Regions from separate parts of the Zobellella denitrificans genome, predicted to be linked through region 1. Evidence: predicted binding sites of a transcription regulator. Region 1 holds the regulator's gene; each other region holds the start of a gene.

Region 1 (2,268 bases):
ACCAGGAGTGGATGACGTCGTCGGCAGTGATCAGGAAGCGCACCTTGCGATCGGTGGGCAGCACCAGGGGCCGGTCCACCTCCAGCAGGTAGTTGTCACGCTTGCGCAGGCTGCCGTCGATTTCCTGGGGCAGGGTCGCCAGCAGGCTGAAAAACTCGACGTCCTCGCCGAAGTAGCGGTAGTGCCACTTCCACTGGGAGGCGGTGACCTGCACCGTCAGATCCGACTGGCTGGCATCCTCCATGGCGATCAGGGTGCGGGTGGCGGGAATGGCCATGCCCACCAGGATCAGGAAGGGAATGATGGTCCAGAGGATCTCCACCTTGGTGCTTTCGTGAAACTGGGCAGCCTTGGCGCCCCTGGACTTGCGGTGGTGGATGATGGCCCAGAACATGACCCCGAACACCACCAGGCCGATCAGCGCACAGATGATGAGTATGGTCATGTGCAGGCCATACACCTTCTGGCTGATATCGGTGACCCCCTGGGTCATGTTGAAACGGCTTTGTGCCCACACGGGCAACGATGCCACTAGCGACAGCAGCAGAACGATCGGCTTCACACGCACCCCCAAAAAGTCTTGGTCCTTTATTTTGGCGCACTCGCAAGAGAGTCAGTGCTTACCGAACCACCGCGTCCATCGGTCCGGCACACACTAAGTAAAGCATTGATTATGAAAAAGTAAAAAAATGAAAAAAGAAGCGGGAAGCGGGAAGCGGGAAGCGGGAAGCGGGAAGCGGGAAGCGGGAAGCGGGAAGCGGGAAGCGGGAAGCGGGAAGCGGGAAGCGGGAAGCGGGAAGCGGGAAGCGGGAAGCGGGAAGCGGGAAGCATGCTAAGCCCCCGCCAACCCCAAGGCAAGCGGACGAGTTAAAAGTCGGTGTTGCGGATCACGCCCACCGCCAGGCCCTCGATGGTCAGTTCCTGGCTGCGCAGATCGACCTCGATGGGAGACAGCTCCTCGTTCTCCGGCAGCAGGCTGACCTTGCTGCCCTGGCGCCGGAAGCGCTTGACCGTGACTTCGTCGTCGAGCCGGGCCACTACTACCTGGCCGTTGCGGGCCTCACCGGTCTTGTGCACCGCCAGCAGATCGCCGTCCATGATGCCGATGTTCTTCATGCTCATGCCCCTGACCCGCAGCAGGAAATCGGCCGGCGGATGGAACAGGGCCGGATCCAGCTTGTAGTGGCTTTCTATGTGCTGCTGCGCCAGGATGGGCTCGCCGGCGGCCACCCGCCCGATCAGCGGCAGGCCCGGCTCTTCCTCCGGCTCTTCTTCCTGGGCCAGGCGAATGCCGCGGGAGGTGCCGGGCATCATCTCGATCACCCCTTTCTTGGCCAGGGCCTTCAGATGCTCCTCGGCGGCGTTGGCGGACTTGAACCCCAGGGACTGGGCAATTTCGGCACGGGTGGGCGGCATGCCGGTCTGCTGGATATGCGCCTTGATGATTTCCAGCACCTGGGACTGACGGGGGGTTAGCGCTTTCATAGGGAACCTGTCTTTTTATACAGCTAACTGTCAGTATATCCAGTAAATCCGGCAGGGCAAGCACAATACGCCCTCCCCGGCCGGCACTCCCCTGGCGACCAGGGCGGGAACAGGGCTACAGCAGCGCCAGGGCCAGACCGGCGAACACCGCCATACCCGCGAAGTTGTTGTTGAGGAAGGCCCGGAAGCAGGCCATCCGTTCCCGGTCCCGGATCAGCCGCTGCTGGTACACGAAGAGCGCGGCGGCGCCCAACAGCCCCCAGTAGAAAGGCGCGGCCAGGGCGAATACCTGGCCCGCTGCTACCAACAGCAGCAGGGTGACCAGCTGCAGCAGGCCGACCATCAGCTTGTCGCGCCGGCCGAACAGAACGGCGGTGGACTTGACCCCGATCCGGAGATCGTCGTCCCTGTCCACCATGGCGTACATGGTGTCGTAGGCCACGGTCCAGCTCAGATTGGCGGCAAACAGCAGCCAGAGCCCCGCGGGCAGGCTGTTTGCCTGGGCCGCAAAGGCCATGGGAATGGCCCAGGAGAAGGCGATACCCAGGAACAGCTGGGGCAGGTGGGTATAGCGCTTCATAAAGGGGTAGAGCGCGGCCCAGCCCAGGCCGGCGAAAGCCAGCTGAATGGTCAGGGCGTTGGTGGTCAGCACCAGCAGGAAGGAAATGGCCACCAGCAGGGCGAAAAAGCCCAGGGCCTGGCGCTCGGTCAGTTCGCCGGCAGGCAGCGGCCGGGCCTGGGTGCGCTTGACGTGGCCATCGATATGGCGGTCCGCATAGTCGT
Region 2 (2,268 bases), 1.4 Mb from region 1:
GGTCTGTTCGAAATCGCTGAACTTGAGCTTGATGCACAGGCCGCACACCGGCCTGCCGTCCAGCCGGCGGATCAGCTCCGGCCAGAGCCTGGCCAGCACCAGCCGCCCCTGCTCCGGCTGGTGGAGATCCTCGGCCAGGGTGGTCTCCACCCCCACCGATTTGCGCACCCATTCCGTCTCCACCGGCCGTTCGTCGATGCCCCTGGCCCGTTGCCACAGCAGCCGGCCGAACTTGCCAAAGCGGCGCACCAGTTCGGCTTCGCCCACCGCCGCCAACTGGCCGCAGCTTTCCAGCCCCAGGGCCGACAGCTTCTCCGCCGTCTTGCGCCCGACCCCGGGGATCTTGGCCAGGGGCAGCCGGTGCACGAAGTCTTGGACCCGCTCCGGCGACAGCACGAAGAGCCCGTCCGGCTTATTTTCTTCCGAGGCGATCTTGGCCAGGAACTTGTTGGGCGCCACCCCGGCGGAGGCGGTCAGTTGCAGCTCCTCCCGGATGGCCCGGCGGATATCCCGGGCGATCAGGGTGGCGCTGCCGCCGAACCAGGGGCTGTCGGTCACGTCGAGGTAGGCTTCGTCCAGGGACAGGGGTTCGACCAGGGGGGTATAGCGATGGAAGATCTCGCGGATCTGGCGCGATACCGCCTTGTACTCGGCCATGTTGCCGGGGATCAGCAGCAGTCCCGGGCAGAGCTTGAGCGCCTGGTGGCTGGCCATGGCCGAACGTACGCCGAAGGCCCGGGCCGGGTAGTTGCAGGTGGCGATCACCCCGCGCCGGCTGGCGCTGCCGCCGATGGCCAGGGGAATATCACGCCACTCGGGATGGGCGCGCATTTCCACCGCGGCGAAAAAGCAGTCCATATCGACGTGGATGATCTTGCGCATGACCAGACTGGATAAATAGACAGTACCCAGATACTAACGCGAAAAGCTGGAAGCTGGAAGCTGGAAGCCGGAAGCCGGAAGCTAGAAGCCGGAAGCCGGAAGCCGGAAGCCGGAAGCCGGAAGCCGGAAGCCGGAAGCCGGAAGCCGGAAGCCGGAAGCCGGAAGCCGGAAGCCGGGCAAGAATGGCCGCCTGTGTCGTTCAAGGCAACCCGGATTGCTTCAGGCTTCCAGCTTCTGGCTTAACGCTAAATGATGCGGTTTTCTTCCAGCATCTTGCGGCGGGCTTCTTCCTTGGCCATCTTCTTCTTGCGGTTGTCGCACGGGTCCGGGCAGTCGCAGGCCTTTTCCACGCCGATACTGCCGAGGCCGCCACAGGAGCCGGAAATGGTCTTGCGCTGGACGATATAGCCGATGGCCATGGCGGCGATCACCAGGGCGAAGACTCCGAGCGTAATAAAGAAATACAGCATATCAACCTCTCAGATATTTCTCGAAGGCGCTGGACATGTCCACCCTGAAGCCTTCGTCGGTCTTGGTCAGCAGGTAGATGGCCAGGCGGTGCTCCTCGGCGAAGGCCAGGGCCCGCTCCGTGCCCATCACCTGCAGCGCCGTGGCCAGGGCATCCGCGATCATACAGGAGGGGTGAATCACTGTCACGGAAGCCAGCCGGTTGTCGATGGGGTGGCCGGTGGCCGGATCTATGGTATGGGACAACTGTTTGCCGTCCAGCTCATAGTAATTGCGGTAGTCGCCCGAGGTGGCGATGCTGTTGTTGTCGAGCCCGACGACTTGCTGCACCGAGCCGGTTCCCGGCCCCGGTTTTTCCACCGCGATGCGCCATTGCTGGCCCCGGGCGTTCAGCCCGGATACCCGCACTTCGCCGCCGATCTCCACCAGGTGGTTGGTCAGCCCCTCTTCCGCCAGGTATTCGGAAACCACGTCCACGCCAAAGCCCTTGGCGATGGCGGACAGATCCACATACAGGCCGGGCACGCTTTTCTGCAGGTATTCCCCCTTGTCATCGACCAGCACCCGCAGGTGCTGCAGGCCGGTTCGGGTGCGCACCTCGGCCAGTTGCTGCTCGCTCGGGATCCGCGTCGGCCGGGCATCGGGTCCGAAGCCCCAGAGGTTGACCAGGGGCCCCACGGTCACGTCCAGAACACCACCGGTCAGCCGCCCCTGCTGCAGGGCCGCGGTCACCACCCGGGCAGTATCGGCCGACACCGGGAAGGGGCTGTCGTCCGCATGGCGGTTGAAGCGGCTCAGTTCGGAGTCTTCCCGGTAGGTGGACATCTGATCGTTGACCAGCTCCAGCCGCCGATCGATCTCCGCCTGCAGCTCATGGGCCCGGGTTTCATCGGTTCCCACCACCTTGACCGAGTAATA
Region 3 (2,268 bases), 1.9 Mb from region 1:
TGCCTCGTACAGCCGCTGGGCCAGCATCATGGTGCGCTTGACCCCGAAGCCGAGCCGGGTACTGGCCGCCTGCTGCAGGGTGGAGGTGATAAAAGGCGCCGGCGGCTTGCTCTGGGTCGGCTTGTCTTCCCGGGCCACCACCTCGAACCGGCTGGCCTTGAGGGTATCCACCGCCGCCATGGTCTGGGCCTCGTTGGTCGGGCGGAACTCCTGCCCCCGGTACTTGGCCACCATCATGGTCAACGCCAGCTGTCGGGCACTGCTCAGAGCCGCCTGGATATCCCAGTATTCTTCCGGTACGAAGGCCTTGATTTCGCGTTCCTTCTCCACGATGAGCCGCACCGCCACCGACTGCACCCGGCCAGCGGACAGGCCCCGGGCCACCTTCTTCCACAGCAGCGGCGACACCATGTAGCCCACCACCCGATCCAGGAAGCGGCGGGCCTGCTGGGCGTTGACCCGGTTCAAGTTGAGATCGGACGGGTGGCTGAAGGCCTCCTGGATGGCGCTTTTGGTGATTTCGTTGAACACCACCCGCTTGAAACGGCTGTCGTCACCGCCGATCAGCTCCTTCAGGTGCCAGGCGATGGCCTCCCCCTCGCGATCCAAGTCCGTTGCCAGGTAAACGGTGTCGGCCTTTTCCGCCAGGCTCTGCAATTCGGCCACCACCTTTTCCTTGCCCGGCAGCACCTGGTAGTCCGCCTTCCAGCCGTGCTCGGGATCCACCCCCATGCGGGCGATCAGCGCCTGATGCTCCTTTTCCTTCTTGAGCCTTTCCTTTTCATCGGCGCTCAACTGCTTGGTGTCGGTCTTGCGGCCACCGGTCTTTTTCGCGGAAGAGGAGCCGGCGGTCGGCAGGTCGCGCACGTGGCCGACGCTGGATTTGACGATGAAGTCCTTCCCCAGGTACTTGTTGATGGTCTTTGCCTTGGCGGGCGATTCGACGATAACCAGCGATTTGCTCATAAAGCGCGTTTAGATCCTTAAAGTCTGGCCCCCGCGGGGGTTCCGGCGGCAAGGTAATGACGGCTGTATAAGTGAAAAAGCCGTAAAAAGCAAACTTGCCCGGCCTGGGCCGGAAAAAAGTTCAATGAATTTATATTTATTTATTAACACCCTCATGCCCGTCGGAATCAACCGCTTTTTTTACTCTCCTGCCTGTTCGTCCGCTTTTTATGCATTGTTATTACTTAGGTGAAATCTGTTGTTAAAAAGGGGTTACATCTTCCAAATAAATCCACATATAATGGCCAACAACAGGATTTTCTTGGCCCTTTTCACCATTTAAAAGGACAATATAATGGTACAGTTTGAAGCCAACTTTGACGGCCTGGTCGGCCCCACCCACAACTATGCCGGCCTGTCTTACGGCAACGTTGCCTCCCAGAGCAACGCCCAGGATGTGTCCAGCCCGAAAGAAGCGGCCAAGCAGGGCCTGCGCAAGATGAAGGCGCTGACCGAACTGGGCCTGGTGCAGGGCGTGCTGGCGCCCCAGGAGCGCCCCGACATCCATACCCTGCGCCGGCTGGGCTTTACCGGCAGCGATGCCCAGGTGCTGGAAAAGGCGTTCCGGGAAGACCCGGTGCTGCTGGCCGCCTGCTGCTCCGCCTCCAGCATGTGGACCGCCAACGCCGCTACCGTCTCGCCCAGCGCCGATACCGCCGACGGCCGTATCCACTTCACCCCGGCCAACCTGACCAACAAGTTCCACCGCTCCATCGAGCACGAGGTGACCGGCCGCATCCTCGGCCAGGTGTTCGCCGACGAGCGCCACTTCAGCCACCACCAGGCCCTGCCCGCCAACGACTACTTCGGTGACGAGGGCGCCGCCAACCACACCCGCCTGTGCGCCGACTACGGCCACGCCGGGGTGGAACTGTTCGTGTACGGCCGCAGCGCCTTCGACCTGAGCGCCCCCGCCCCGCGCCGCTACCCGGCCCGGCAGACCCTGGAAGCGTCCCGGGCCGTGGCCCGGCTGCACGGCCTGGGCGAGGACACCGCCATCTTTATCCAGCAGAACCCGGCGGTGATCGATCAGGGCGTGTTCCACAACGACGTCATCGCCGTGGGCAACCAGAACGTACTGTTCTATCACCAGGAGGCTTTCCTCAACACCGCCGCCCTGGAAGAGATCCGCCGCAAGCTGCCCGGCACCGAGCTGCACTTTATCGAGGTGCCCACCGATGAGGTACCGGTGGCGGACGCGGTGAAGAGCTACCTGTTCAATACCCAGATAGTGACCCTCAAGCCCGGCCAGATGGCGATCAT

Evidence for each region. The regulator LexA, encoded in region 1, represses DNA repair genes until DNA is damaged. The targets are predictions, from matches to a motif close to ANCTGTNTNNNNANACAGNT.
Region 2: the regulator LexA is predicted to act here: its motif matches at 888-907, upstream of dinB (DNA polymerase IV).
Region 3: the regulator LexA is predicted to act here: its motif matches at 1,200-1,219, upstream of astB (N-succinylarginine dihydrolase).

Annotation. Positions count from the first base shown of each region.
Region 1 covers NZ_CP012621.1:185,698-187,965, reverse strand. The annotation lists gene coxB (cytochrome c oxidase subunit II) at 1-562, opposite strand, end outside; gene lexA (transcriptional repressor LexA) at 868-1,485, opposite strand; gene ubiA (4-hydroxybenzoate octaprenyltransferase) at 1,601-2,268, opposite strand, start outside.
Region 2 covers NZ_CP012621.1:2,952,309-2,954,576, forward strand. The annotation lists gene dinB (DNA polymerase IV) at 1-882, opposite strand, end outside; gene nqrM ((Na+)-NQR maturation NqrM) at 1,128-1,352, opposite strand; gene AN401_RS13980 (FAD:protein FMN transferase) at 1,354-2,268, opposite strand, start outside.
Region 3 covers NZ_CP012621.1:2,453,180-2,455,447, forward strand. The annotation lists gene topA (type I DNA topoisomerase) at 1-966, opposite strand, end outside; gene astB (N-succinylarginine dihydrolase) at 1,301-2,268, shown strand, end outside.